One region of the Paraburkholderia sp. USG1 genome, then DNA from elsewhere that is predicted to be linked to it. Evidence: riboswitches for the same ligand, from Rfam matches in the RefSeq annotation. Region 1 holds a riboswitch; the other holds the start of a gene.
The links. Region 1 has a riboswitch for manganese ahead of NE850_RS26220 (TMEM165/GDT1 family protein). Riboswitches for the same ligand answer to the same signal wherever they lie in the genome.
Positions count from the first base shown of each region.

Region 2: another riboswitch for manganese. It lies ahead of NE850_RS15755 (sodium:calcium antiporter); the one in region 1 lies ahead of NE850_RS26220 (TMEM165/GDT1 family protein).

Region 1 is NZ_JAMWXW010000022.1:52,282-67,186, forward strand. Features, by position in the region: gene pepN (aminopeptidase N) at 1-1,092, opposite strand, end outside; gene NE850_RS26215 (DUF4136 domain-containing protein) at 1,320-2,024, shown strand; gene NE850_RS26220 (TMEM165/GDT1 family protein) at 2,321-2,893, opposite strand; yybP-ykoY riboswitch at 2,903-3,122, opposite strand; gene NE850_RS26225 (beta-ketoacyl synthase chain length factor) at 3,718-4,464, shown strand; gene NE850_RS26230 (1-acyl-sn-glycerol-3-phosphate acyltransferase) at 4,448-5,242, shown strand; gene NE850_RS26235 (phosphopantetheine-binding protein) at 5,217-5,516, shown strand; gene NE850_RS26240 (acyl carrier protein) at 5,520-5,771, shown strand; gene NE850_RS26245 (hypothetical protein) at 5,771-6,433, shown strand; gene NE850_RS26250 (AMP-binding protein) at 6,433-8,274, shown strand; gene NE850_RS26255 (glycosyltransferase) at 8,271-9,998, shown strand; gene hutH (histidine ammonia-lyase) at 9,985-11,580, shown strand; gene NE850_RS26265 (thioesterase family protein) at 11,577-12,008, shown strand; gene NE850_RS26270 (outer membrane lipoprotein carrier protein LolA) at 11,996-12,685, shown strand; gene NE850_RS26275 (MMPL family transporter) at 12,685-14,905, shown strand, end outside.
Region 2 is NZ_JAMWXW010000010.1:152,282-167,186, reverse strand. Features, by position in the region: gene NE850_RS15780 (oxidoreductase) at 1-805, opposite strand, end outside; gene NE850_RS15775 (UvrD-helicase domain-containing protein) at 1,117-3,207, shown strand; gene NE850_RS15770 (cytochrome c5 family protein) at 3,381-4,277, opposite strand; tRNA gene NE850_RS15765 (tRNA-Arg) at 4,554-4,629, shown strand; gene NE850_RS15760 (outer membrane protein) at 5,221-5,703, shown strand; yybP-ykoY riboswitch at 5,807-5,987, shown strand; gene NE850_RS15755 (sodium:calcium antiporter) at 6,080-7,090, shown strand; gene NE850_RS15750 (hypothetical protein) at 7,173-7,916, opposite strand; gene NE850_RS15745 (hypothetical protein) at 7,915-8,052, shown strand; gene NE850_RS39480 (DUF1214 domain-containing protein) at 8,485-8,700, shown strand; gene NE850_RS15740 (transporter) at 9,004-9,978, shown strand; gene NE850_RS15735 (trans-aconitate 2-methyltransferase) at 10,068-10,805, opposite strand; gene NE850_RS15730 (phytanoyl-CoA dioxygenase family protein) at 10,810-11,595, opposite strand; gene NE850_RS15725 (GNAT family N-acetyltransferase) at 11,629-12,153, opposite strand; gene NE850_RS15720 (hypothetical protein) at 12,150-13,127, opposite strand; gene NE850_RS15715 (WbqC family protein) at 13,124-13,825, opposite strand; gene vioA (dTDP-4-amino-4,6-dideoxy-D-glucose aminotransferase VioA) at 13,831-14,905, opposite strand, start outside.

The sequences.
Region 1 (14,905 bases):
GAACTGCATCTGGCGCAGCACGCGCACGTCCTCGATGCGCTTGGTGGCGCGCGCGGCTTCGTCGGTCGCGCCGCCGGCCATGTCGGCCGAGAACTCCTGATCGCGGAATACCGTCAGGCCTTCTTTCAGGCTCAACTGGAACCAGTCGCGGCACGTCACGCGATTGCCGGTCCAGTTGTGGAAATACTCGTGGCCGACCACGGCCTCGATGTTCGCGAAGTCGGTGTCGGTTGCCGTTTCGGGATTCGCCAGCACGTACTTCGTGTTGAAGATGTTGAGCCCCTTGTTCTCCATCGCGCCCATGTTGAAGTCGCTTACGGCGACGATCATGAAGCGGTCCAGATCGAGTTCGAGCCCGAAGCGTTCCTCGTCCCAGCGGATCGAATGAATCAGCGAGTCCATTGCGTGACGGGTCTTGTCCAGGTCGTGCGGCTCGACCCACACCTGCAGCAGCTTTTCCTTGCCCGAGCCGCTCTTTACGCGTTCTTCCAGCGCGACCAGCTTGCCGGCGACCAGCGCGAACAGGTAGCTCGGCTTGCGGAACGGATCCTCCCAGCGCGCGAAGTGGCGGCCGTCAGGCAAATCGCCTTCTTCGAGCAGGTTGCCGTTCGACAGCAGCACCGGATAATCCGCCTTGCTGGCGCGCAGCGTGACCGTGAAGGTCGCCATCACGTCCGGGCGGTCGAGGAAGTAAGTGATGCGGCGAAAGCCCTCGGCCTCGCACTGCGTGAAGAAGTTGCCGCCCGACACGTAGAGACCCGACAGCGTGGTGTTCGCAGCCGGATTACAGATGCTCGTGAGCGTCAGTTCGAACTGATCCGGCACGTTGTCGAGCAGCAGGCCGTGGTCGTGCGCGTGAGCATTGGCGAACGGCTGGCCGTCGACCTCGGCGCCCACGAACTCCAACTGTTCGCCCATCAGTTCCAGATGCGCGGCACGCGCGGCTTCCGGATTGCGGCGCACGCGCATCGTGTTGCGGACAACCGTGCGTTCAGGAACCAGATCGAACTCCAGCGCGACGGTGTCGATCAGAAAGGCGGGCGGCGCGTAGTCGGCGCGGCGAATCACATTGGGCGTTGCGGTATCGGCCATGGCGTTCTGTAGTGTTGGAACTCGAGTCGGCGCGCGCGCTTCTGACGCACGAGCCGGGCATGTCGAACCATTGTACAAAGCCTCGGCGAATCGTGCGGGGCGAACTTTTTACCGAATTTGCCAGTCAGCGTATTATCGGGCGCCCGCCTGGTACAAAAGCCTGCACGCCGGCCGGGCCGGTCATGACGGACAATACAGAGACATTGAGAGGCTTCACGAGGTAGACCATGAAAATCGATCGATGGACCCGCCGCGCCACGCTGCTGCTAGCCGGGCTGGCGGTGCTGCTTTCCGGCTGTACGACCTACGTCACCACGCAGGTCACGGCCTTCTCAGACTGGAGCGGTAGCGACGCCACCCGCACCTATGCGTTCACGCGGGCGGCGGACCAGCAGAGCAATCTCGAGCTCAGCACCTACGAGCGTTTTGTCGCGAACGAACTCGCCACGCATTCTTTCCGCCAGGTCGACAACGCGCAGGCACGCTATCTGGTCGGACTCTCGTACGGAATCCGTTCGGACATGGTGACGGTCTCGGAGCCGGTGTATTACAACCCGTGGCCGGCGCCATATTGGGGCTGGGGCCGGCCGTTCGATCCGTGGGGGCCGTGGGGTGGCTTCCCCGCCACGTACGTGAACCAGAGCTATCCGATCTTCACGCATCTGTTGGGCATACGGATCACCGAGCGGGCAACCGGCAAGGAGGTCTACAACGTGACGGCGCGCAATTCGGGCGGCGAATCGTCGCTGGTCCGGGCCATGCCGTATCTGGCGCGTAGCGCGCTGGCTGATTTCCCGCTCGGTAACGGCGTGGTCCACACCGTGAAGATTCCGGTCGACAAGAACGGCGGGGCATCGAACGAAATAGCCGCTACCGGCGCCGCGCCTGCCGCTGCGCCGGCACCGGCCTCCGGTGCGAAAGTCGTTCAGTAGGTCACGCGCGACTGGCGGCGCGCTCTAACGCGCTCGCCGGCAGCAAAGAAGACGAGCGGCCCGGCAATCATTCTTGCCGGGCCGCCTGTTTTGCTGATACCGGATCGAGCCCGAAGAAGCACCACGGCGCCCGAATCAATCGCCGCGCGAGCGGACCCGCAAGCGAGCCGCGCCGCGCACGGCGGCCAGATGCTGACCACGCGCTGCCTGAGTGCTGAGTGACTCAGCGGACCCGGCCGCTAATTCCTTGCCGTGGCGCCTTGCGCTACCCGCCCGATCTGCTGGCCGACATTCGCCTAAACGCCCACACCGAACAGCGCCATCGTCCCGAGAATGACAAACATCACCGCCGCGATGCCATGCACGAGCTTGGTCGGCAGTCGATGAGCGAAACGGTCGCCGAGCAGGATCGCAGGCACATTGGCGATCATCATGCCGAGCGTGGTGCCCGCCACCACGCCGAAGAAATCGTGGAAACGCGCGGCGAGGGCCACCGTGGCGATCTGCGTCTTGTCGCCCATTTCCGCGAGAAAGAACGTCACCACGGTCGCGCCGAATACGCCGAAGTGCGTGCGGCTGGTATTGGCCTCTTCGTCGTCGAGTTTGTCTGGAACGAGAATCCACAGCCCCATGCCGATGAACGATGCCGCCAATGCCCAACGCATGATGGTCGGCGTGAGCAGCGAGCCGAGCCACGCGCCGAGCGCGCCCGCGCAGGCGTGATTCACGAGCGTGGCGGCGAGCACGCCCAGAATGATCGGCAGCGGCTTGCGGTAGCGGGCCGCGAGGACGAGCGAAAGCAATTGCGTCTTGTCGCCGATCTCGGCGAGCGCGACCGCTCCGGTCGAAATGAGAAAAGCGTGATCCACGGTGTGTTGATTCCCCGGGCCGAGATATGAACGAGCGACGACCCACGACACCGCCGGGCCCTGTTGCGGCGGTGTGTGGATCATCGGTCTCGCCAGGCCAGAGGCTGCGGCTGCCATGGCCGTACAGGCCAAGTCTGTTGACAGGCGCCCCCGCGAACCACACGTGCGACGCACCCGATGACAGCGGTGCGGACGTGCCGCGAGGCGGCTACTCCCCAATGAGGGACGGAGTATAACAGGCGTGGCCGCGCCTGATAATGGATTGCGTCAGCCGCACGCGCCGTTGCATTGCCCGGACTGTGGATTTGACGCGGGCTATGCGCCGGCCATTTGGAAACCAGGGCGAAGACGGAGCCGAAACTAGCCAATCTGAAACACTTTTTAAGAAAGTTAAATGAAAGTATGGGCGGATGACGACGAAATGCTTGTATGTCCGTATCGACTGCAAGCCCCGCCGCCAGTGGTTTTGCGTTTGTGCGTGTAGCGGGAAATCGCGTCGGAGGTGCGAGTGACGGCTTTTTCGCCGAACGTCGCATGAGAGATACGGATACAGATGGATACGTCTTTTGTGGCTGATTTATCCCAGAATATTCAGTATGATTCCCGGCGACCACAGGGAGCCCGAGGCAATTCTCCAGACAAACTGGCGAGGGTGCCTAAATAATCGGGGCCAAGTGCCGTTAATTGGCTGAACCCTATATAAGATAAGAAGATTGGATCGACCCCGGCTGGAGATTGCCGGTCCGCGCGGCGCGTACACGCTGTGACGGTGCCGTATTCCGTCAGGCGCTTCAGCCTCCTCGCTTCTACGCGCGAACACCGATATGCCCGATCTGCACTGGACCATTCCGGTCGCTCGCTGGTCTAGCTGGCCTGCTGCCGCATCTGCCGCCTCCGATATTGGCTTCATCGAGCCGATCGTGCGGCGTCGTCTGAGCACTCTGTCGCGAGTGGCGCTCAAGGTTGCGCACGATTGTGTCGCCGCGGACGCGGCGCGGGTCGTGTTCGCTTCGCGCCACGGGGAACTGCGGCGCACCACGGATATCTTGCGTGCCATCAGCGCGGGCGAGCCGGTGTCGCCGACCGCCTTCAGCCTGTCCGTGCTCAATGCGATGACCGGCGTGTTCGGCATTGCGCGCGGCGACCGGTCGGCGGCGAGCGCGATTTCCGCCGGCGCCGAAACGCTCGGCTACGCGCTGCTGGAAGCGCACGCGCAATATGCCACGCAGCAGGATTCGCCGTTGCTGCTGGTCTACGCCGACGAACCGGCCGACGCCGCGTACGGCACGATCGAAGACGAAGTGCCGGGTGGCGCGATCGCGATCCTGCTCGATAGCGAAACGGCGACGGCCGAACTGGTGTGCATGGTCTGCCGCGCGGGTGCGCGGGAGCCCGCGTCGGCGCATGAAGCCAGCGCGAACCAGCCCGCCGGCGGGCACCGCGCCGGCTTGCCCAGCTTCTTCGCGACCCAGAGCCAGGCGCTGCAGCACTGCCTGGAGACCGGGCTGCCCGCCGCCTGGCAAGGTGCCGACGCCAGTTGGCATTGGAGTTGGCATGACCGCGCGGCTTGATTATTGCTGGCGATTCTGCGCGACCGGCATGGCCTTCGTGGTTTTCGGCGTGTGCGGCATGCTGTTTTCGGTGGTGGTGTTTCCGCTTGCGTGGGTGTGGCCGCACCGCGCATCGCGACAGTTCGCGGTGACGAGCGTGATCCACTGGTTTTTCCGCGCGCTGGTCGCGGTGTTGCAGCGCGTCGGCGTGATGGAACTCGAAGTGTCGGGCATGCGCGCATTGCGCGCGGACGGCCCGGCGATCGTGGTTGCCAACCACCCGACCTATCTCGACGTGATGGTGCTGCTGTCGCTCACGCCGCATGCCTGTTGCGTGGTGAAAAACGCGCACTGGAGCAACCCGTGTTTCTGGGGCATCGTGCGCTCGGCGGAATACGTCAGCAATGCCGACCCGGCGGAGCTCGTCGAGGCCGGCGCGAAGCAACTGGCGGCGGGCTATACGATGATCATTTTTCCGGAAGGCTCGCGCAGCCCCGCGCCGAACCGGCTGCATGCTTTTTCGCGCGGTTTCGCGCACATGGCGCTGAAAGCCGGCGCACCGATCGTCCCGGTGCTGATGGATTGCGATCCGCCCGCCTTCACCAAGCAGATGCGCTGGTACGACGTGCCGGCGCGCGCGTTCAGAATCCGCGTGAACGTGCTCGAACCGCTCGGCGTCGACCAGCTCGCGGCCCATGACACTCCACCGGCTCTTGCGGCGCGCAGCGTGACGAGCGCCGTCGAAGCACACATTACTCAGCACCTGTTCGATTATGGATTCTTTAAAACTGGAAATTAAACAGCTTCTGATCGAAGCGCTCGATCTGGAAGACCTGAGCCCGGCCGATATCGACGACGATGCACCGTTGTTCGACACCGACGGCATCGGTCTCGATTCGATCGACGCGCTCGAAATCGGCATCGTGCTGCGCAAACAATACCAACTGACCCTTGCGGCGAACGACGAGCGCACGCGCGAACACTTCCGCTCGATCAACACGCTCGCGGCGCTGGTGGCGAGCCAGCGCGAAGCGGTGCACGCTGTGAACGAAACAACCAGAAAAGGGGAATAAATCGTGTCCGAGGCAGAGATTCTGGAGCGCATCCGCGCCATCTTCAAAGAGAACTTCGCGATCGAGCCCGAGCGTGTCACGCCCGAAGCGCATCTGTTCGAAGACCTCGATCTCGACAGCATCGACGCCGTCGACCTCGCGATCAAACTGCAGGAAATGACCGGACGCCGCATCAAGCCGGAAGAGTTCAAGTCGGTGCGCACTGTCGGCGACGTGATCGGGGCGGTCGAATCCCTGCTGGCGGCACAAGGCTGATGTGCGCCGCACGCTCGCGAACGCAAGCGGCGCCGCAGCAGGCCGCCGATGCCTCGCCCGGCACCGGGCGTCGCCTGGGCAAAACCGTCGTGCAGGTGCTGCTGAAGCTCGCGTACCCCGCGCTGATCCTGTGCGCGTGGCGCTGGGACACGCCGCGCTATGTGGGCTGCATGCTGTTCGCGATCCTGTGGCTGCAGCGCTGGGCCGGCAGCGGCCCGGTCGCGACCTCGCTGCGGCGGCTCTCCACGATCGACTGGACCGTGGCTGGCTTGCTGAGCTGTGCGTCGGCGGCCATCGTGCTCACCAATAGCGAACTGCTGTTGCGTCTTTATCCGTCGCTCGTCAATCTGGGTTTGCTGATCGCATTCGGCGCGACGCTCGTGCGCGGGCCGTCCATGATCGAAAAATTCGCACGCCTCGGCAATCCCGACCTGGCGCCGGGCGCGGTGCGCCATACGCGGCGCGTGACCCAGGTGTGGTGTGGATTCTTCGCGCTGAACGGCGTGTTTTCCGCTTATACGGCGCTGTACTGGAGCCGTGCGAGCTGGTCGCTCTATAACGGAGCGATCGCCTATGGGCTGATCGGCGTGCTGCTGGCGGCCGAGGTCGTCTGGCGTTACCTGGTCGTGCTGCCGCGCGCCGCGCGTTCGGAGGCGGCCTAATGATCGCGTTGCATGATCTGTTGTCGGCGGTTCATGAGAGCGCCGCGCTGCGGGCGCCCGTTTGCCGGGATGGCGCCATGGTGCTCGATCGCGCGGCGTTTCGCGCGCGCGTCGCCGCTTTGATCGCGCTCGTGCAGACGCAGGCCGCGCAACGCTACGCACTCTGTATCGACGATCCGTTCGATTTCGCCTGCGCGCTCTTCGCGTTGCTCGCGTGCGGCAAGGAGCCGGTGATTCCGGCCAATGCGACGCCGGGCTATCTGGCCGATCTCGCGGATGCTTACGAAGCGGTGTTGACCGATGCGGATTTGCCGCCGTTCGAGCTTGCTGCTGGAGCCAACGTCAGCGTCAACGCCGAAGCTGAAGTCAACGCAGTAACCCATGCCGATACCGGCTTCAACACGCGCGTCGACGTCAACGCAGCAGCGGCAGGCAACGCCGGAGCCGACGCCGGCACCAGAAACGCCGAGGCGGCCCCGGCGCACACGTCGAGCGCCGCTTATACGATCGACCCCAACGCCCCGCTCACGCTTTACACATCCGGCAGCAGCGGCCGCCCCAAGCCGATCCGCAAGACACTCGCGCAATTCAACGCCGAAGTGCACACGCTGGAAAAACAGTGGGGCGCGCTGGTCGGCGACGCGACCGTGCTCGCGAGCGTGCCGCATCACCACATCTACGGTTTGCTGTTTCGCGTGTTGTGGCCGCTTGCCGCCGGCCGTGCCTTCGACCGTGCGGTCAGCATCGAGCCGTTGCATCTGCAAGCGCAGATCGAACATTGCGGCGCGGCGGTGATCGTTTCGACGCCCGCGCAACTGTCGCGCTGGCCCGCGTTGCCCGGCTTTGCCGACCTGACGCCGGCGCCGCTCGCGTTCTTTTCGTCGGGCGGCCCGTTGGCGCCTGAAGCCGCGCAGGAATACGCCGCCGCCTATGGCGCGGCGCCGCTCGAAATTTACGGCAGCACGGAAACCGGCGGCATTGCGTGGCGGCGCCAGGATCAGACCGACGCCTGGCAACCGGTGAGCGGAATCGACGTGCGCCGCGACGAAGACGGCGCGCTCAACGTCCGCTCGCCACACCTCGATCACACGGGCTGGCATCGCACCGACGACAAGATCGCTTTCGACGCCGACGGCCGTTTCCGCCTGCAAGGCCGGCTCGACCGCGTGCTCAAGCTCGACGGCAAACGCGTGTCGTTGCCGGAACTGGAAGCGCGCCTCGCGCTGCATCCGTATGTCGCGCAAGCGGCGATCGTGCCGCTGGCCGGCGCCTCGCGCGAGCGCGTCGGCGCCGTCGTGGCGCTGACCGAAGCGGGCGGCGCAGCATTGCGCGACGAAGGCCGCGTGGCGCTCGCGAAAATATTGCGCCGGCATCTCGCCGAATATTTCGACGTCGTGGTGCTGCCGCGCCATTGGCGTTTTCGCGTCACGCTGCCGTTCGACGCGCGCGGCAAACTGCCGGTGGCCACCGTGGCGGCCGCCTTCGAACCGCGCAGCGAAGGTGTCGAAGTGCTGGCCGAAGCGCGCAGCGGCGATACGCTGCATTACGAGTTGCGCGTGCCGCCCGCGCTCGTGCATTTCGCCGGCCATTTTCCCGGCCTGCCGATTCTGCCCGGCGTCGTTCAGATCGACTGGGCGATGCGCCTCGCCGCCGACCACTTGCCGGCCGTGCGCGCGCTGGCGTCGATCGATCGTTTGAAGTTCATGGCGCCGGTGCCGCCGGGCGCCGTGCTCAAGCTCACGCTCGCTCACGACGCGGCTCGCCGGCGCGTGCAGTTCGCGTACCGTGTGAACGGCCGTGATTGCGCGTCCGGCGTGATCGTCTACGGGGCGCCGGCGTGAAGACCTTCTCCCCATGCATCGTCATTCCGATCTACAACCATAAGGACGCGATCGGCGCGACCATTGCTCATCTCGCGGTTCACGGCCTGCCGTTTTTTATCGTCGACGACGGCAGCGACGAGGCCACCCAGCAGGTGCTCGCCGCGCTCGCGCAGCAGTACGTGGGGCAGCTCACGCTGCTGCGCCTGCCGCTCAACGGCGGCAAAGGCGCGGCGGTGATGGCGGGGCTGCGCGCCGCGCGCAAGGCGGGCTACACGCACGCCTTGCAGATCGACGCCGACGGCCAGCACGACGCCACCGACGTACCGCGTTTCATCGAAGCCGCGCGCGCCGAACCGGGCGCGGTGATTCTCGGCCGCCCGGTCTACGACGAGAGCGTGCCGAAAGCGCGTCTCTACGGCCGCTATCTGACGCATGTGTGGGTATGGATCGAAACGCTTTCGTTGACGATCCGCGATTCGATGTGCGGCTTTCGCCTCTATCCGCTGGCGCTGGCCTGCAGTCTGATCGACAGCGTGCGACTGCCCACCCGCATGGACTTCGACATCGAGATCCTCGTGCGTCTGTACTGGCGGCGCGCCGCGTTCCGCTCGATTCCGACACGCGTCACCTATGCGACCGACGGCGTCTCGCATTTCGACGTGCTGTGGGACAACGTGCGCATCAGCCGCAGTCATACGCGGCTCGTGTTCGGCATGCTGTGGCGTCTGCCCATGCTGCTCGCGCATAAGGTGATGCCGCGCCGCACCGAGTCCGCAGAGGGATACAGCGAACGGAACGAACAGGACTGGTGGCGTATCGCCGAACGCGGCAGCCACCTGGGCATGTCGCTGCTCGCGCTCAGTTGCAAGCTGTTCGGCCGGCGCTTCGCCGCGCTCTGGCTGCATCCGATCGTCGCGTATTTTCTGCTGACCGGCCGCGCCGCGCGCGAGGCCTCCGGCAACTATTTCAGACATCTCGGCGAAGCCGCGCCGCAAGGCGGTACGCCGCGTCCGGGCTGGCTGTCCGCGTACCGCCATATGCTGGCGTTCGCGCAATCGGGCTTCGACAAGCTCGCGGCCTGGTCGGGCCGCGTCAACAATGCCGACGTCAAGTTCGAAGATCCTTCGGCATTCGAAGCATTGGTAGCGAGCGGCAAGGGCGCGCTCGTGATCGGCGCGCATCTCGGCAATCTGGAGATGACCCGCGCGCTCGCCGCTCAGGGCGCTTACGCGAAGGTCACGGCCGTCGTCTATACAGACCACGCGCGCCGCTTCAATAGCGTGCTGGCTTCGGCCAATAGCGAGTTCGCGCGGCATCTGCTGGAAGTGCGCGACTTCGGACCCGAGACCGCGATGATGATGCAGGAGCGCGTCGACGCCGGCGAGTTGCTGGTGATCGTCGGCGACCGCGTGCCCGCACACGAAGCAGGCCGCACGACTGAAGCACGATTTCTCGGCTCCACCGCGCCGTTCGCGCAAGGCCCGTATGTGCTCGCGCATGCATTGGGCTGCCCGGTCTATCTGTTCTTCTGCCTGAAAGAGCGCGACGGCTACCGTCTTTATTTCGAACCGTTCGCGGAGCGCATCGAACTGCCGCGCCGCGAACGCGCGCAGCATCTCGCCGCGTGGGCGCAACGTTATGCCGTGCGTCTCGAACACTATTGCCGCAAGGCACCTTATCAATGGTTCAACTTCTTCGATTTCTGGGCCAGCCCCAAGCGAGGCGCGAATGGCCGAACATGATCTGATCGATGTGCCGGATGCGGGCGCAAATGTGAACACGACAGCAGTCGTAATAGGCGGGCGCAAGCTCACGATCGAAGAGGTCGTCGCGATTGCGCAGCACCGCGCGCCGGTCGCCTTGAGCGCCGATCCGGCGTGGCGCGCGCGCATCCAGCGCGGCGCGGATTTTCTGCGCCGGCATCTGGCCGCGGGCGCGACCGTGTACGGCGTCAACACCGGTTACGGCGACGCCTGCGTGGTCGACGTGCCGATGGAACTGGTCGAAGCATTGCCGCTGCAACTCACGCGCTATCACGGCTGCGGCATGGGCCAGTATCTCGACGAGGCGCAGACGCTCGCGGTGATCGCCGCGCGGCTCAACTCGCTCGCATACGGTTTTTCCGGCGTGCGTCCGGTGTTGCTCGAACGTCTGGCCGATCTGGTCAATCATCGCGTGTTGCCGTGCGTTCCGTCGGAAGGCTCGGTCGGTGCGAGCGGCGATCTCACGCCGCTTTCGTATGTGGCCGCCGCGCTCGCGGGTGAGCGCGACGTGATGTTCAAAGGGCGCCTGCGCGATGTGCGTGAAGTGTGGACCGAACTCGGTCAAACGCCGCTTACGCTCGCGCCGAAAGAAGGGCTCGCGCTGATGAACGGCACCGCCGTGATGACGGGTCTCGCCTGTCTCGCGTTTGCGCGCGCCGATCATCTCACGCGGCTCACCGCGCGCCTGACGGCGCTGTGCACGGTCGCGCTCGACGGCCGTGCCGCACATTTCGACGCGATGCTGTTCGAAGTGAAGCCGCACGCCGGTCAGGCCGAAGCGGCGGCATGGATCCGTGACGACCTGGCCGGGCGCGACGACACGCCGGGCCACCGTCTGCAGGACCGATATTCGATTCGCTGCTCGCCGCATGTGATCGGCGTGGCGCGCGACGCGCTTTCGTGGGTGCGCCGCGACGTCGAGAACGAACTGAACAGCGCGAACGACAACCCGCTGATCGATCCGGACAACGAACGCGTGCTGCACGGCGGCAACTTCTACGGCGGTCATATCGCTTTCGCGATGGACTCGCTGAAGGTCGCGATCGCCAATCTCGCCGATCTGATGGACCGGCAACTGGCGCTCCTCGTCGACGTCAATTTCAATAACGGCTTGCCGCGCAATCTGTCGGGCGCCACGTCCGCGCGCGCCGCGATCAATCACGGTTTCAAGGCGGTGCAGATTTCGTCGTCCGCATGGACCGCCGAAGCATTGAAGAACACCATGCCCGCCAGTGTTTTCTCGCGCTCCACCGAGGCGCACAACCAGGACAAGGTCAGCATGGGCACGATCGCCGCGCGCGACTGCCTGCGCGTGCTGGAACTGACCGAACAGGTGGCGGCAGCGCATACGCTCGCAACCGTGCAAGCTGCCCGTCTGCGATTGAAGATCGATAGTGGAACGCCGGTTCCCGCGCCGCTGCGAACGTTCATGGAGAGCGTGGGCGCGCAGTCGCCATTCGTCGACGAAGACCGCGCGCTCGAACACGAACTGCGCGCACTGACCGCCCGCATTGCCGCGTGCGATCTACTGCAAGACTATCGCGGAGGACCGGACGCATGACAGGTTCCCGCAAAGTGCTGAGCGCGAGCGCGACGGTGGAAGTGCCGTTCCACGACGTCGACGCGATGAACGTGTGCTGGCATGGGCACTATCTGAAGTACTTCGAGATTGGCCGCGCGGCGCTGCTGCGCGCTTTCGACTACGACTATCGCGAGATGCAGGCTTCCGGCTACTTGTGGCCGATCGTGGAAGCGCATCTGAAATACGTGCGGCCGGCTACCTACGGTCAGCAGATCGAAGTACGCACGCAACTGATCGAACACGAAAACCGCCTGAAAATAGGCTATGAAATCGTCGATTGCGCGTCCGGCACGCGCCTGACCAAGGGCTATACGATCCAGGTCGCGGTCGATGCCGCCACCCAGGAGTTGCAGTTCGTCTCGCCGCCGGTCGTGTTCGACAAGCTGGAGCGCGTATGGGGACGGTGAATTTGCGCGCGGTGATCGTGAGCACATTGAGCGCGCTGAGTGTGGCGAGTGTGCTCGCCGCGGCAGTCGTATGGACGCAGGCTGCGTCGGCGGTGTCGACGAAAGAAGCCGCGCCCGGCAACCCCGCACTCGTCTCGCAGATCGCCGCGCATCTCGCGCAGGCGCGGGGCGTGCGCGCGCAATTCACGCAGACGCAAACGCTGGCTGCGATGAAGCAGCCGCTCGTCAGTACCGGCTCGCTGTTGTTCTTCCGCGAGCGCGGCGTGATCTGGCAGATCGACAAGCCATACAAAGCCACCTACGTAATCACCGACGCAGGCGTGGTTGAAGTCGATGCGAACGGCCAGCGCGTCGCGGCTCACAGCGCACAGGGCACGCGCGGCGTCGCACAAGTCTCGAAGATGATGCGTGCGATGCTCGGCGGCGATCTGTCGGCGCTGTACTCGCAATTCGACGTGGAAGCCCAGGGTAACGCCGCGCAATGGCGCATGCAGCTCACGCCGAATCAGCCGCAGATCGCGCAGTCGATCAAAGGTCTGGCGATGAGCGGCGGCGACTATCTGCAGAGCCTGCGCATCACGTTGGCAAATGGCGACGTCACCCAACTCGACTTCACGAAGAGCGCGGCCGTGACCGAACTCAGTGCGACTGAGCGCGGCCTGCTCGGGGCGCCGTAATGGAGATGCTGCAACAGCGGTCGCCGAAACAGGTATGGGGCGTGCGCGCCGCGTGGCTGCTGCTCGCGCTCGTGGCGGCACTGTATTGCGGCTGGCGTTTCGCCGGACCGTCGCCGCTGCAAACTAATCTGCTCGCGCTATTACCCGCGACCGAGGCCGACCCCGTCGCCGAACAGGCCGTGGATACGCTGGCGAGCGCGCTTGGCGACCGCACGGTTTTTCTGGTCACGAGCAACGACGACGCGCACGCGAAGGCGGCCGCGAAACAGCTGGGTGCGTCGCTGCAAAAGAGCGGCGCGTTCGGTTCGGTGACGGCGGAATTGCCGCCGTTCGATCTCTCGCAAATCGCGGCGCTGTACATGCCGTACCGCTTCGGCCTGCTGGCGCCGGCGGACCGCACGGCATTGGCCAGTGGCGCGGCGGGCAGCACGTTGCACGACACGCTCGCGCAGCGCCTCTACAGCCCACTGCGCGGCGGACTCACCACGCCGCTCGCCGACGATCCGTTCGGCTGGCTCGAACACTGGCTCGGCGGCCTGCCGCTTGCCACCTCGAATCTCGAACTCGAAGACAACATGCTGGTTTCGCATCACGGCGCCGCCACCAGCGTGCTGATCGTCGCGACGCTGCCGGGTTCGGCGTACGAAACGAAAACGCAGCACGCCGTCCTGGCGGCGCTCGCTCAGGGCGAAAGCGCCTTGAAGCAGTCGTTCCCCGACGTTTCGGTGGCGCGAACAGGTGCCGTGTTTTACGCGGAAGCGGCGCGCAGCGCGTCGGAACATGAAGTGCATCTGATCGGCATTGCATCGCTGTGCGGTATCGCGCTGCTGATGATGTGGGTGTTCCGCTCGCCGCGTCTGCTATTGCTCGGCTTCGTATCGACCGCGCTCGGCATAGTTTGCGCGCTCGCGGTGACGATGCTGATTTTCGGCAAGCTGCATCTGTTGACGCTCGTGTTCGGCGCAAGCCTGATCGGCGAAGCGGTCGACTATTCGATTCAGTACTTCGTGGTGTATCTCGGCGCGCAGCGTGACTGGGACGCACGGCGCGGCGCGCGCGCCGTGCGTCCCGCGCTGAGCGTGGCGCTCGCGACGAGTCTGCTCGGCTACGCAATCCTCACGTGGGTGCCGTTTCCCGCGCTCAAGCAGATTGCCTGCTTCGCGATTGCAGGGATCACGACGGCGTTCGCGTCCGTGTTGTGGCTGCTGCCCGCGTTGCTCACGCGCGCGCCTAAACGCAGCCCGCAGCGCGTGTTTGCAGGCGCGGCGCGCGTGCTGGCGGTGTGGCATCGCACGATCGGCGGCAAGCGGGCGTGGTTCGTCGCGGCGTTGCTGTTGTTGCTGGCGATTCCCGGCTGGCTGCGTCTGACCAGCGACGACGATATCCATCTGCTGATCCAGCGCGATCCTGCGCTCGTCGCGCAGGAAGACAAGGTGCGCGCGGCGGTCGGCGTGGATAACAGCGCGCAGTTTTTCGTCGTGCGCGGCGAGACGCCCGAACTCGTGCTGCAACGCGCCGAAGCGTTGGGCACGAAGCTGGATGCATTGAACGGGACCGCGAACAAGGTCGGCAGTTATCAGTCGGTTGCGCAATTCGTGCCGTCGGCGAAACAGCAGAATGAAGACCGCGCGTTGCTCGCGCAACACGTGTTCGACGACCGTGCCGCGTTGCGCGCCACGCTACTGCAAGCCGGCTTCAAGGACGAAGTCGCCGACGCCTGGCTTGCCGCGTACGCGAAACCGCAAGCACCGCTGACGGTCGATACGTGGCTCGCGGCGCCGTGGTCGCAACCGTACAAACACCTTTGGCTCGGCGAAGTCGATGCAGCCACGAAAGCCTATGCCGCGGTCGTCATTCCGCAAGGCGTGACGCTGCGGAACGAACCCGCATTGATCGCGTTGGCGGAAGGCTTGCCCGGCGTCGTGTTCGTCGACAAGGCAGCCAGCGTGTCGAAACTGTTCGGCGCGTATCGCGTGGATAGCGGCTGGTGGCTCGGCGGCGCGCTGGCCCTCGTGCTCGTTCTGCTGATGCTGCGTTACCGCATGCGTGGCGGCGTCGCCGTGGCTTTGCCGGTGCTGCTTGCCGTGGGCGTCACGCTCGCCGTATTCGGCTACGCGCACGTGCCGCTCAATCTGTTCAACTGGCTCGCGCTCATGCTCGTGCTCGGCGTAGGCGCAAACTATGCCGTATTCCTGCGCGAAGGCTGCCTGCGCGCGGACG
Region 2 (14,905 bases), on a different contig from region 1:
CTTCGTCGCCGGGTCGCAGGCCGGCCTTCAACTGGTCTTCCTGCGTGTCGAGCCCATATTTCATGTAGCTGCCGCGCGTGCCGTGAATCGTGAATCGCGGCGCGACCAGAGCAGTCAACGCGCTGGCGTGCAACACGACTTCGAACTCGCCATAGCCGAGCTGGATATGCACGTAGTCCGGCGCGCTGGCCTCGTCGCGATGCGTGCGCACCGTGGCCAGCAAGCTCTGCGGCGTGCCGAACAGCGCCAACGCCTGGTCGACCAGATGCGGCCCGAGGTCCAGCAGCAAGCCGCCGCCGCGCGACGCTTCCTCGCGCCAGCGCTGCCGCACCTCCGGCCGGAAACGGTCGAAATGCGATTCGTATTGCGTGACCCGTCCCAATTCCCCGCTCGCGAGCAGATCCCGCACCGTCAGAAAATCGCCGTCCCAGCGACGGTTGTGAAACGGCATGAAGAGCTTGCCGCGGGCGAGCGCGATGTTGGCGAGCGTGCGGGCGTCGGCGGCATTCAGCGTGACCGGTTTGTCGACCACCACGTGCTTGCCCGCTTCCAGCGTGCGGCGCGCCAGTTCGAAATGCGTGTCGTTCGGCGTGGCGATCACGATGCAGTCGATTTCTTCGAGCGCCAGCAGTGCGTCGAGGTCGGCCACCACCTTCGTATGCGGATAGTCGGCGAGCGCGCGCTCGGGCTGGCTCGTGGCGATGGCCGCGACGCTCGCGCGGCCGCAGTGCGCGATTACCGGTGCGTGAAAGGTCGCGCCGGCGAAACCGTAACCCATCAATCCAATCTTCAGCGATGCGGACATGCTTGTCTTCCTGCAAAAACGGCGCGCCGCTTTGCCACCGTGGCGGCGGCGCGCAACACTGCAATTGTGGCATGTCCGGAAGGCGGACCGTCAGGGTCGTCGTGGTGCCGGTGACCGTCATGGGACGCGGCATCGGTTGCGTGCATCCGTGTTAACATCGCTCCGCTCGCGCGTTTGCGCAGCGGGCCAGAACGCCCTCCGCACCGCGCGGGGCGCCTGTTCCGGCAGCCGGCGCCGCGCAGCATGCCCCCGGCGTTTCGCGCCGCCGCGCCCTCAACCGCCGCTTTAACCGCATCACCCATCCATAGACGATGTCCGCAGGCCTGAACCCCGCTCAAAATGAAGCGGTCCGTTATCTCGACGGTCCATGTCTCGTGCTCGCCGGCGCAGGCAGCGGCAAGACGCGCGTGATCACGCAGAAAATCGCGCACCTGATCGAGGCCAAAGGCTTCGAGCCGCGCCACATCGCCGCCGTCACGTTCACGAACAAGGCCGCGTTGGAAATGCGCGAGCGCGTGGGCAAGCTGCTGGAAGGCAAGACGCTCACCACGCCCGGCAAGGAAGGCCGCAAAGTGCCCGTCAACCAGCTGACGGTCTGTACCTTCCACTCGCTCGGCGTGCAGATTCTGCGGCAGGAAGCGGAGCACGTCGGCCTGAAGCCGCAATTCTCGATCATGGATTCCGACGACTGCTTCGGCATGATCCAGGAGCAGGTCGGCTCGACGGACAAGGGCTTCATCCGCAAGATCCAGTCGATCATCTCGCTGTGGAAGAACGGCATGATCATGCCCGAGCAGGCGATTGCGATTGCGGCGAACGAGGACGAGCATCAGGCCGCGATCGTCTACCGCAATTACGTGGCGACGCTGCACGCCTATCAGGCGGTGGATTTCGACGATCTGATCCGTCTGCCCGCCGAACTCTTCGAGAAGAACGAGCAGGTGCGCGACCGCTGGCAGAACAAGCTGCGCTATCTGCTGATCGACGAGTATCAGGACACCAACGCCTGCCAGTACGAACTGGTGAAGCTGCTGGCCGGCAAGCGCGCGGCGTTCACGGCGGTGGGCGACGACGATCAGGCCATTTACGGCTGGCGCGGCGCGACGCTCGAAAACCTCGGGCAGCTCAGCAAGGACTTTCCGAAGCTGCATCTGATCAAGCTGGAGCAGAACTACCGCTCGACGGTGCGCATTCTGACCGCCGCGAATAACGTGATCGCGAACAATCCGAAGCTGTTCGAAAAGAAGCTCTGGTCCGAACACGGCATGGGCGACACGATCACCGTTACGCCCTGTAACGACGAAGAACACGAGGCCGAGTCCGTGGTGTTCCGTCTGTCGGCGCACAAGTTCGAGCGGCGCGCCAATTTTCGCGACTACGCGATCCTCTATCGCGGCAATTTCCAGGCGCGCATCTTCGAACAGGTGCTGCGGCGTGAGCGGATTCCGTACGTGCTGTCCGGTGGCCAATCGTTCTTCGACAAGGCCGAGATCAAGGACATCTGCGCCTATCTGCGCCTGATCGCCAACGCGAACGACGACCCCGCGTTCATCCGCGCGATCACCACGCCGCGCCGCGGCGTCGGCAATACGACGCTCGAGGCGCTCGGTTCGTTCGCGGGACAGGCCAAGGTGTCGCTGTTCGAGGCGGTTTACATGGGCGGCATCGAGGCGCGTCTGTCGCCGCGGCAGATCGAACCCATGCGCGTGTTCTGCGACTTCATGCAGCGCCTCACCGATCGCGCCGAGAAAGACGCCGCCGGCACGCTGCTCGACGAACTGATGGACGCCATCCACTACGAAGCCTACCTGTACGACGCGTTCGACGAACGTCAGGCGCAGTCCAAGTGGCAAAACGTGCTGGAGTTCATGGAGTGGTTGAAGCGCAAAGGCACCAAGGCTGAGCCGACGGGCGCCGCGGCCGACGAAGCCACCGGCTACGACACTGCCGACGGTCTCGGCGACACCGGCAAAAGTCTGCTGGGTCTGATCCAGACCGTCGCGCTGATGTCGATGCTCGAAGGCCGCGAGGAAGATCCCGACGCGGTGCGGCTCTCGACGGTGCACGCGTCGAAGGGGCTCGAGTATCCGCACGTGTTTCTGGTTGGCGTCGAAGAAGGCATCATGCCGCATCGCGGCGGTCCCGACGACGAGCCGATCGACGACGCGCGCATCGAAGAAGAGCGCCGCCTGATGTATGTGGCGATCACGCGTGCGCAGCGCAGTTTGCATCTGAACTGGTGCAAGAAGCGCAAGCGCGCGCGCGAAACGGTGGTGTGCGAGCCGTCGCGCTTCATTCCCGAAATGCTGCTCGACGACGCTCCGCCGCCGACGCCCGAAGAAGCGCCGATGTCGCCGAAAGACCGGCTTGCGAGTTTGAAGGCGCTGTTGCAGAAGCCGTGAGCGAGTGCTGAGGCCGCTGAGCTGCTCCGGCGAAACGTATGGGTTCGACGGCGTGAGCGGTGAAGCCGCTGATCTGGCTCCCGCGCCCACCTGCAGCCGATAAGAAAAAATCCCTGCACCGCGTTTCCACGGGCAGGGATTTTTTTGCGACGTGGCGCAGGCCACGCCTCGTCTTACTTCACCGCGCTGACCATGTAGTCGACGGCAGCCTTTACGTCCGCGTCCGAGGCATTCGAGCCGCCCTTCGGGGGCATCGCGCCCTTGCCATGCAGCGCGTAGTTATAGACCGTGTCGATGGGGTCTTTCAGACGCGGCGCCCAGGCGTCCTTGTCGCCGAACTTCGGTGCGTTCAGCACGCCGGCAGCGTGACAGGCCTGGCAGACTTGCTGATACAGCGCCTTGCCGGCTTGCGAGGCATCCGCGCTTTGCGTGCCGCCGGCTGCCGGTGCTGCCGCTTGCGGCACGCTGGCCATCGCGGCCATTGCCGCGGCGGCCTGGGCCGCGCCCGCGTCCGACCCGCCGGCCGGTGCGGCTGCTGCTGCGCCGGATGCCGCTGCGGCACCCGCAGCCGGCTCAGCCGGTTCAGGGAAGCTCGCGCCGGAATTGTTCGCCATGTAGGCGACCGCGCGAGCGATTTCGAAGTCGCTGTAATCGTCTGGGCTGGTGCCGCCGCGCGGCGGCATTGCCCCCTTGCCGGTGAGCGCCGTGTGCAGCAGCGTGTCGAAGCCTTGCGCGATACGCGGCGCCCAGTCGGCGGTATTGGTGAATTTCGGCGCGCCTGCTGCACCCGACGCGTGACACGCGGAGCAAACGGCCTTGTAGACTTCTTCGCCGGTCTTGTAGATGCGCGGCGCATTGGCGTCGCGAATGTCGACCTGGGCGAACGGCTTGATGCGGGCGGTGACCTCGGCTTCGGAGAGAGAGTCGGTGCCGGCGCCGGTGCGCGTCGAGTTATCGACGTAGACGGCCAGCAGCACGATGATGACGATCGGAACAGCAAACCCGGCGATGATCGCGGCGATGAGCTGTGCTGGGGTTTTGATCGGGGCTCCGTGTGGTGCTTCGCTCATGCTTGTCTCGTCTCCGTGGGTATGTGAGCGGTACAGCGTGACGGCAATTTCTTGTTCTTTAATCAGCCACGGACGATTATAGACGCAAGATTTCGACGGCGGCGAGGGGCGCGGCGGGGTGTTCAGCAGGCGTTTACCCGCATCGCGAGGAGCGGCCGGAAGGCGCTGGGTGCTGCCATTCAGGCCGTCCGGTGGACGGTACGGCCGAAACCGGGTATCCTTTCGGTCTGTCGCTTTGCGTCGCATCCGTTCTGGTTGCCGCGCTTTCGTGGTGAAGCGCCCGTAGCTCAATGGATAGAGTACTGCCCTCCGAAGGCAGGGGTTGCTGGTTCGATCCCAGCCGGGCGCACCAATAGCCGTAAGGCTTTCAGCGGCTTCACCTGTTCCAGCTCCCCCCGAATTGCGGCTAACTGCGGTCCTGCTTTCGCCATCATCGGCTGGACCCACTGGCTGGTGGTGGGCGCCTTTAATGCCTTATCTGGCACGCCTTCAGCCGGTTTTTTCGATCCCAGCCGGGCATAAAAAAGAGTCGACCTTAATCTAAGGCTTGCGCTGTGTGCGCCGAATCCCTTTATTTTCCCAGCCTTGTGATGTCCACCCAAGCGCCGTACTCCATCCCAGAGCCCGCAGACATGCCCCCCGCCGTCACTCCACGACCCCCCAGCCCAACAGAACTATCCAAAAACATCTGTAAATTTCCGTCCATCAATTCAGAATCAGACGTGTAAACGTTTATCTGCAGAAATTTCCAATTGCCCTAGTCTGTCCCCTTAATTAGCATGCGTGCACCATGCAAATCTCACGACGCGTGGAATTCCCGGGGCGGTATTTCAGCAATCGCTTCCCCACTTAATAAAAGGGCTTTCGCGAAACCATTCGCACGCCAGTGTTTTATTTGCAGGTCATGTACAAAACAATCCGATTGATTTTAACTGCATCTATCATGATGCTGTCCAACCTCGCGCACGCGCAATCAGTGCAGCCTCTCTCGAGCGCAAGCCAGTTTGCCGGCCCATACCTGGGCTTCAAGGTAGGTGTGAATAGTTCCAATGCTTCCGGTGTCATCAGCAAAGCATCGCACACTACGGTTTTCCCAGGTTTCACGGCCGGATATAATTTCGACATCGACCGGTTCATAGTGGGCGCCGAGGCCTTTGCCGATTTGCATCACGGCTCGACAACCTATAAGGACGGCGGAATCGATGCAAAATTCGGCATGCCGTTCAATCAGATATTGCCTTATGTCCGCATTGGATTCACCGGCGACGATCCAGACACGCGTTTCCATTGGGGCCTGGGCATCGAATATAAATTTGCCAGACACATAAGCGCCATAGGCGAATGGACAACCGACACCAGCAATCACGACGGCACCAAAAGAACAAATAACAGTTTCACAATCGGTCTGCAGTATCACTTCAATTGATCTGCCTGATTAGCGGCTACGCGGGGAGTTACCAAGGCCCCCGCCACCCCGCCGCTCTTTTCCCCCTACCAAGGTTGTTGAAAGCGTCCCCTGCCGTTAGAATCGCCCGGTCACTGGGGAGTAGCCTTCCTTCATCCTTTGAAGGAGAACGCGTCAACATACTTGGCCTCGTAGGTCATGGCGCGTTCGACCGTGTCGGTTTGGCGAGACCATTGACGCACTGCCTCGTTCTGGTCGGACGGGCGGCGGTGCGTCATTGGTTTGTCATCTACGTCCGACCGCGGAGTTGCCTCGTGATACATCGTTGTGCCCTGCCAGTTTCTCCCGCTCGCCGTCTGCCGCGCCGCCGCCCCTCCGTGCTTGCGGGGAGCCGCCTATGACCGGCCTCCTGCTCGAACTCGCTGTCATGCTGGTCGTCATTCTGGTGGCGGCCGAACTCTTCACCAACGCGCTCGAACACCTGGGCGAACGCCTCAAAATTTCGGAGGGCGTGACAGGTTCGCTATTCGCAGCGGTCGGCACCGCTTTGCCCGAGACCCTCGTGCCGCTGCTGGCGATCGCCAGCGGTACGACCGATAGCGCGGTCAACCAGGAGATCGGCGTCGGCGCAATTCTCGGCGCGCCGCTGATGCTCTCCACGCTCTCCACCTTCCTCATGACACTCGCGATCCTCGGTTCGCGCGGCGCGAGCGGCTGGGTCGCGCCGGAACGCAGGGGCTTTACGCGCGACCTCAACTACTTTCTGTGCGCGTTCGTGCTGGCCGCTGCGGCAATGTACGTGCCGCACGAGCAGATGCTCGTGCGCGCCCTCTTCAGCGCAGCGCTGGTCGGCGTGTACATCACGTATGTGGTGATGACCTTCCGCGCATCAAACGAGTTGGTCGAGGCCGGTCACGGCACCGAAGCACCGGGCAAGATGCTGATCTCGCGTCTCGGCGTGCCGACCAACCTCGTGACCATCGTGGCGCAACTAGCGCTCGCCGTCGCGCTGCTGGTGTGGGGTGCGGAGGGCTTCATCCACGGTGTGCGCGGCGTGTCGCAGGCGCTCGGTATCTCGCCGCTGCTGCTCTCGCTGCTGATCATACCGATCGCCACTGAGCTGCCGGAGAAGGTCAACAGCATTCTGTGGATTCGCCGGGGCAAAGACACGCTGGCGTTCGGCAACATCACCGGCGCGATGGTGTTCCAGGGCACCTTGCTGCCCGCGATCGGCATTCTGCTGACGCCGTGGATGCCGCGCATCGAGGTAGTGACCGGCATCGTGATCACGCTCGCCGCCGCAGCATGGTTGCGGATCAATGTGCGCGAACGCGGTGTGCCGGTGTGGGCGTTGCTGGTTTGCGGCGTGCTGTATGCGACCTATCTGGTCATTACGCTGACTCGCTAGACGCGCCGCTCAACGAGCCACCTGACCGCAAGTGGAACAATCGCGGAAGGTTGCGCACCGGCAGGCCTTCTGCGCTTCACGCTCACTTGACCGTTGCGTCCTGCGCTGCCGACGTTGTCGCGTTGGCCGGTTTGAACACCGTCTTCCAGTCGTCCTTCATGTCGACGACGAGCCAGCCTTTTGCAGCGGCCTCGTCCAGAGCTTTGTCGAGCTTGCCGCTCTTCGACGCGCGGTCATACTGATATTCGCGTTCCGCGTCCGTATGATGCACGAGCGCGGCAAGGCGCGGGCCGTCGCCCGCCGAGGTCCATTCGAGCATCGGCGCGTCGCCGTCCGCGTTGCCGAACGCGATCACCGGACGCCTGCCGATCACGCGGTCGATGGCAAGCGGTTTGGCCGCGCCATCGACCACCCGCAAAGAGCCGGCGTCGCCGCCTGCCGCCACATTCCTGAGATTGCCCTTGAGGATCGAGCGGAACGGTTCCTGGCGCTTCCACTCCGGATGCCGCCCGGCCACTGTCTTCACGCGTTGCAGCGCGAACACCAGTTGTACCGGCGCGGGTTGCTCCGGCCACAGTGTGCCGTCGTTGTCGAACACGGCGATGCGGTCGGCGCGCGGAATGAAGTCCCTGGATTCGGGCGTCGTCACGAGCGTGACGAAATCGACGATCGAGCGTTTGGTCACGGTGTCGTTCCACGATGCCAGGGTCACGGCCGTCGATGCGCCTGCCTGCGACACGCCTCCGTCCTGGTGTGGCGTAACGGAGCAGGCGGACAGAAGTACGACAGTGAAGGCAATGCAATACCGGTGCAACGTGCGAATCATGAAAGCCTCATCGAAAGCGGTGGATCGAACCTCGAACGAGCGCCAGTCTAATGGGCGCAAGGCGCTTATTGCAGTCTTTGCAGAATTTTTTCCGGACGGCGGAGGAACCCGTGCCGCCAGCACAAATACCAATTGAATATTTCAGGAGGCCGGACGGCGCCTGGTTGGACGCGGCACCTCGGCCGCGTTACAAATTTATCTCTATAAAGCCATGAAACATTGCTAGTATTCCCAACGATGCCAGCGTGGTGAATAGTCCACTTTCCGCATGCTTCGTTTGATGCGGCGTTTCTCGTTTTCAAGGAGCGCTCATGCAAGCCCCGTATCCCGCCGCGCCACCTTTCCCGATTGCTCAAGTGACATGGCACGCCTCTTCCGCGTGGTCTGGCGTCCATCCGTGAGTGGTCGCTCAGCCGCACGAACAAGCGCGCCAAATGAATTGAATATAAATCGGACACACGAACGCGACCATCACTTTGAAACAAATTCGCATCAGGTAAAGGCAGGCGCTCGCCGATAAGAACACTCAGGACGAGACTGGAGCGATAACCACTACACTCCAACGGCGATAGCGAAGTCGAACGTCGCTGTCAATAACGCGAGCGAGGCAAAGTGTTTTTATTCGGACACCGACGCATCTGGTCAAATCCTTGATGGCAGCGGGCGCTACACTGTGAGCTTCCCTAAAGATCGGCTATCTCCTGGCAAGGGCCTTCGGTCGCTAACGGTATATAACGCACATCACTTTTTCACTCAGCCCACAGAACCGCCATGCGCTGGGTAAGAAGATCAAAGACCCGCAGTTCAATGCAGATGGCTTGCTCGCGCCCTACGTGAAAAACACGAGGTTCAGTGAAGACAAAAGTTTGCCAATTGGTTGCAGGCGCCGGGTAGTGAAAAGTTCTCCCTGCACTTACGCGCCCACGGTCTCAGGCAGGCAATGCTCGACGACAACTGGGCACTGCCGCCAATTGTGCGAGAAACCTGACGCGCGCGCACTTGCACGCGTGCGGCTTTGCGACGCAGACGGTCCGTATGCGGTTCGGCCGGAGTGAGAATGCCGAACTCCTATTTGATAAGGACGATTATGAGTCAACCTAACGGTTTCTTCCCGACGAGGCGGCTTGTCGCCCGACTGTGCAAGGGTGCGCTTCTGGCCGCTGCCGGCGTGAGTCTCTCCCAAACAGTGTGGGCGACTGAAGGCGGCATTGGCCGGCCGATCACCGGCATGCAGGTGACACCCTATGGCGGCATCGTGCCGCCCACCAACGACTGGATTGTGACCGCCGCCACGATCTATTATGAGGGCTCGCTCGGCGCGAGCAAGTCGATTCCGATCGCCGGTCAGGTCACTGCCGGCGTCGACGCAACGGCCGAATACACCATCCTCGCGGCGATCAAGACGTGGGGCATTACTGTGGGTGGCTGGAACTTCGCGTCCTCGTTTGGCGTGCCGGTCCAGTACACGGACATTTCGTCATTTCATGGCCGTTTGCCGAACGACCACGGCACGCAGTTCGCCGACTTCTTCTTCACGCCGGTTATTGCCGGCTATCACCTGACCAAGACCGACCATATCGCGTTGAGTGTGCAGATCTATGCGCCGACCGGCGCGTACAACCCTAACCGGCTCGCCAATGCCGGGCAGAACACGTGGACCTTCACACCCACAATCGCTTACACGAAATTGCTGCCGAAAGAGAACATCGAGTTGTCGTTGAACTATGGCCTCGAGTTCTACACGCCCAATAACGACACCCATTATCACAACGCGCCGGTCAGCGTGCTTGATCTGCTTGCGCTCAAGCGCTTCAGCAACGGCTGGGGTGTCGGCGTGGTGGGCGGCTACATCCAGCAGATCGGCAATGACAGCGGCGGCATCGCAGATGCCGTCGGCGGCAGTCAGGGCCATTCCGTTGGTCTCGGGCCGATGGTCACGTGGTCGGGCAAGATCCAGAAGACACCCGTGTCGGCCTCTCTGCGCTGGGTCAATGAATTCAACACCAGCAATCGGCCGAAGGGCAATGCGGTGCAACTGTCGGTCAATGCGACTTTTCAGTAACGCGGCGCCTTGGGAGCAGCACGCTGCGGACTTACGGCAGCCGGCTCAGGCCGGCTGCGAACCAGATAGGGCGGCTCGACTCGCCCCGATCAGTGCGCCGTCTCGCGCTCGCATATCGCGTACACGCTGGAGCACAAGTCGGGATAGACGCGTCCCAACTCGAAACAGCCGTCGAGATACGCTCTGGATATGATGCCCGCCTCCAACGCCGCATCGATCTGGAAGTTGGCAAGGCCCTTGAAAAAGACGCCGCCTTCAGTGACCGGTCGCAGCTTCGCCGCACGCAGGTCGGCCCGTAGCGTATCGATCGAATAGGTCACCCGGTGACCGTGCGCCGCTTCCGCCAGCGTCACGGCTGCGTGATGGTCGATCAACCCCATGTTGACCGCGATCTGCCGGGATCCGGCCCGCGCGTTCGGCGCAGCCACGAACAGCCTGCCGCCTTCGGACAACCAGCTGCCAATCCGGCTCAGGACTTCGACCGGATGATCGAGGTGCTCGAGCGTATGGATGAGGAAAATATTGTCGTAGCGCCGCGCCGGTTCGAAGGTCTCGAACGTCGAGTGATGGAACTTGACGGCGCCCCTCGTTTTATCCGACGCAACGGCGATACAGTCCGCCGAGGCTTCGACCACTTCCACGGAATCGAAGCGCTGCGTCAGAAGGCGCGTGAAGTTGCCTTCGAAGCATCCCAGTTCGAGCGCGTCATCGCCCGCGAGGAATGGCTCGAATGTGCGAAGCATGTACTCATGCATCAGGTAGTCGAAGTCGTAAGCGTACCGATGTTCGGGATGATCTTTTGCTTCTGCGTTGTAGTCTCTGCTCATATCGTCAATCCTGTCCGCGTTGATAGAACCGCTGCTCCACAGGTACGTAAAACTCATCGAGCGACTGCGGCACCCGGGCGTTGAAGCCGAGCACCTGGCGCATCCATGCATTGCAGCGGCCGAGATTGCCGTAGCCGAACAGGCGTGCGTAATCGAGCTGCGGCTTGAAGAACGGGCTGGTGAACGTCAGCGTCAGCGCACGACGCGGCGCGTTGGTGGTATTGCGTCCGGTTGCATGCCACATGCGCGAATCGAACAGCAGAATCGAGCCACGCTCTCCGGTCGCACGCGAGGCGTGAGCGTAGAAATGCTCGTCGGTGGGCTGCTCCAGCATGTTCTGCGAGTGCGGAAGAATATGCGTTGCGCCGTTCTCCAGCGTGAAATCATCGAGCATCACCAACGCGTTCACCATAAAGCGCCGCGTGTCGGAGCCGAAGCGGATATCGCGATGCACGTTCTGCACGTACGCGCGCGAGTCGCGCTCGTTGATGACGCCACCGTACGAATTCAGAACGAAGTTGCCTTCAAAGTACCCCTTGAAAATCGGCTCCAGCGCCGAGAGCTGCGCCAGCAATTCGACGTAACACGGGTCATCCATCAGCAGATGGTGCAAGGTGCCGGCGCTGTTTTCCAGCACGCCGTTGCGGTGCCGGATTTCGTCGCGCAACGCGAGCGAAGGACCCAGCGCCTCGACCACCGAATCGAGCAATTCGCTGCGAATCAGCCGGGGAAGCACCGTCCAGCCTGCCGTTGCAAGCGCAGTGTGGTGTTGAGCATCAATCGTGTTCATGAGTGGGGCGAAGCAACGGCAAAAGTGAAGGGCTCAGCGTCGATCATCAGCCAGGATGGCCATCGGAACGACGTCGAGATAGCGGCCGCCTTTGAAGGCGGCCTGGCGCAACAGACCTTCGGCGCGAAAGCCCACCTTCTCGTAAAGGGCGATGGCGCGCGCATTGGACGCGAGCACGGTCAACGAAATACGGTTGAGGTTGAGGTCGCCGAATGCGTGGTCGAGCGTCTGGCGCGTCGCGGCCTCGCCGATGCCGCGGCCGCGTGCCGTCTGCGTGCCGATCTGGATCGAGAACTCCGCGCAGCGGTGCACCCAGTCGATGTCCAGCAGGTATGTCACGCCCACTAATTCCTGGGTGGAGGCGAGGCATACGGCGAGCCGAACATTGGCGGCGCGGGAGCCGAGGTAACTATCGAACCATCTGTTGTCGATCTCGGCGCCCACATACCGGAAGGCGCCGCCCAGCAGGCTGACTAGCGCCTTGTCGGAGCGCCACGCATTGATAGTCGGCAGGTCGCCGCGTTCGATCTCGCGCAGGAATATCGTGTTGTCGCTCATGCGAGCCGGTCCAGTAAGTGTTGCACCATCGGCGCGAGATCGTCGCGCGTAAGCCGCTGATCGCATGGCAGGCAAAGGGTCGAGGCCGGGAGATTGCGCTCGAAGTCCGGCGCGCCTTCAGCGTCCGCCACGTCCGGCCAGTAAGTGGGCGTATAGATGCGCTGCGCGCGAAGCGTTTCCCGCGCGCCAGTGGGTGCGTCGAAAAACGGGTAGCAGAGCGGCACCGCATGTTCGTCGTGGCGAAACGTAAAGCGGTTGTAGCGCTGCAACTTCTCATGCAGGAAAGCGAAATTTTCGATGCGGCGCGCCCGCACATCTGCATAGTCGATACTGGCGAGCAGCCGCTCGGTCAGTCTCGACATCTGCAACGGCTCCTGGTACTTCAGACCTTCTTCGGCGGCGGCGTAGCCGGCGTAGCCGGCTTCCGCATCTTTTGCGAGCCGGGTCAGCAGGTGTCCGCAGCGCAGCAATGAAGCATCGTCGATTGCTTCCGGCATATCGATCGGCTGCCGGGTGACGAGATAGCCGCCGTCCGGCACGCCGAGAAACTTCCGCGGCGAGTACAGCGTGGCGAGACAGTCGGCGGGCTGCGCGAAGAACGCTTGCGCGTTGTCGATCAACACGCGTTCGCGAGGAAAGCGGCTGAGCACGTCGTCGACCTGGCGGGCGCACAGGTCGAAATAGTTGACGTAGAGGAGCCACTCATCGTCGCCGATATCGGCGGACTGCACACGCAAGTCGGCATCGAGCCGATAGCGTTTGACCGGCGTGCCGGTCATGCGCAAAGGCTCGATCATCGCGTCGCAAATGTACCAGGGCATCCAGACGGCAGCCGGCCGCTTCGCCCGAAGCAGTGCGAGGAACGCCGCGCGCGACGACTGGAAACGCAGCGCGTCGCCGTGAAGAGGCGCTTCGACTCGCGGCAGTTCGAGTTCGAAATAGCCGCCGATTGCGCGCGGCTCGCGCGCAATCATGCTGTCACCTCGACGCACAGCATATCTCTCACGCTGTTTTTGCTATTGAACATCAGGACGTCGAGAATGGATAAGGCGGGATGAAAGGCGCCGTCGTCGAACTGCGCATAGGGACACAGGTTCGGCTCGATGAAGGCAAGCTCCACGCCGCGCGCCGAAAACGCCGCGCTATCGTAAAGCGCGCGGCCGCCCGGAAGGTTCACATAGGTGCTCGCCTGCTCTTTTGCGCAGATGTCGAGGACCCGCTCCGTGCCTTTGAGATGCGCGTTGCCATATATCGTCGACGACGGGACGAATTCGGTGTCGATCTCGAGGTACTTGCAGATTTCCATGACGGTGTGCGAAGCGAGCAGCGAAACTGGCGCGAGAGGCTCCGCCAGAATCCGTGCGATCAATGCGCTGACCTGCGGGTAGTGAGGCGCTTTGGCATAGGCGTGCCGAATCGATTCAAGCAGTTTGCGCAGCCACCGCTCGCGCGGTTCGACCAGCACTTCGTTAATCTTCAACGAAGGACTCGCACCGCTGAGCGGCACGGTGAGATAACGCACCTGGTCGCCCTGCAGCATGCGGTTACGGTTGATCCAGCCGTTCTTGATGAAGTTCACGTCGTCGTAAAAGACGAACTTGTCGGCTGCCGCAGCCAGCTGAAAATACCCGATGTACGGGAGCAGGTAGGGCTGCATGATCGCGAGCTTCATGACGTTCAGGTATCCGCGATAATCCCGATGATGCGATCGAGCATGTCGTCTGTCAGCGCCGGGAAGATCGGCAGACACAGCACCTGTTGCGCGGCGGCACGCGCGACTGGCAAGTTGTCCTGGCGCGCGGAAGGCAGGCCGCGATAGATCGGAAAGTCCGAGATCAGCGGATAGAAATAGCGGCGCGCGTAGATGTTGCGGTCGCGGAACTTCTGATACAGCGCATCCCGGCTGATCGGATACTCCGGTCCGACGAGAATCGGAAAGTACGAGTGGTTCGCGACTTTCTGGCCTTCTTTGGGCAGGCAGCGGATACCGCGCACATCGCGCAGCCGTTCGCGATAGATCGCGTCGACGCGCGCGCGCTTTGCCAGCGCTTCATCAATGTGCTGCAGTTGCAGCAGCCCGAACGCGGCGTTGATTTCGCTCATCTTGCCGTTGATGCCGGATGCCACCACGGTCACTTCGTCGACGAAACCGAAGTTCTTCAGATGGTCAATGCGCTGTTTGGTCCTGGCGTCCTGGCAGATGATCGCGCCACCTTCGAACGTGTTGAAAACCTTGGTCGCGTGGAAGCTCAGCACCGCGAGGTCGCCGTGTTCGAGCACACTGCCGGTTTCGGTCTGCACGCCGAAAGCATGGGCCGCGTCGTAAATCACCTTCAGATTGTAGTTGTCGGCGATTTTCTGGATCGCTTCGACGTCGCACGGCTTGCCGTAGCAATGCACCGGCATGATCGCGGTGGTCTGCGGCGTGATCGCGGCCTCGATTTTGGCGGGGTCGAGATTGAGCGTGTGCGGATCGATATCGGCGAATACCGGCTTGATGCCGTTCCACACCAGCGAGTGCGCGGTTGCAACGAACGAATAGGGTGTGGTGATCACCTCGCCGGTCACGCGCAGCGCCTGCAGCGCGGTGAGCAATGCCAGTGTGCCGTTGGTGAACAGCGCGAGATGCTTGACGCCGAGGTACTTGCACAAGGCCGCTTCGAACTGCTGGTGAAACGGGCCGGCATTGGTCAGGATCTTGCTGTCCCAGATCTGTTGAAGATAGGGGATGAATTCTTCGAGCGGCGCGAGA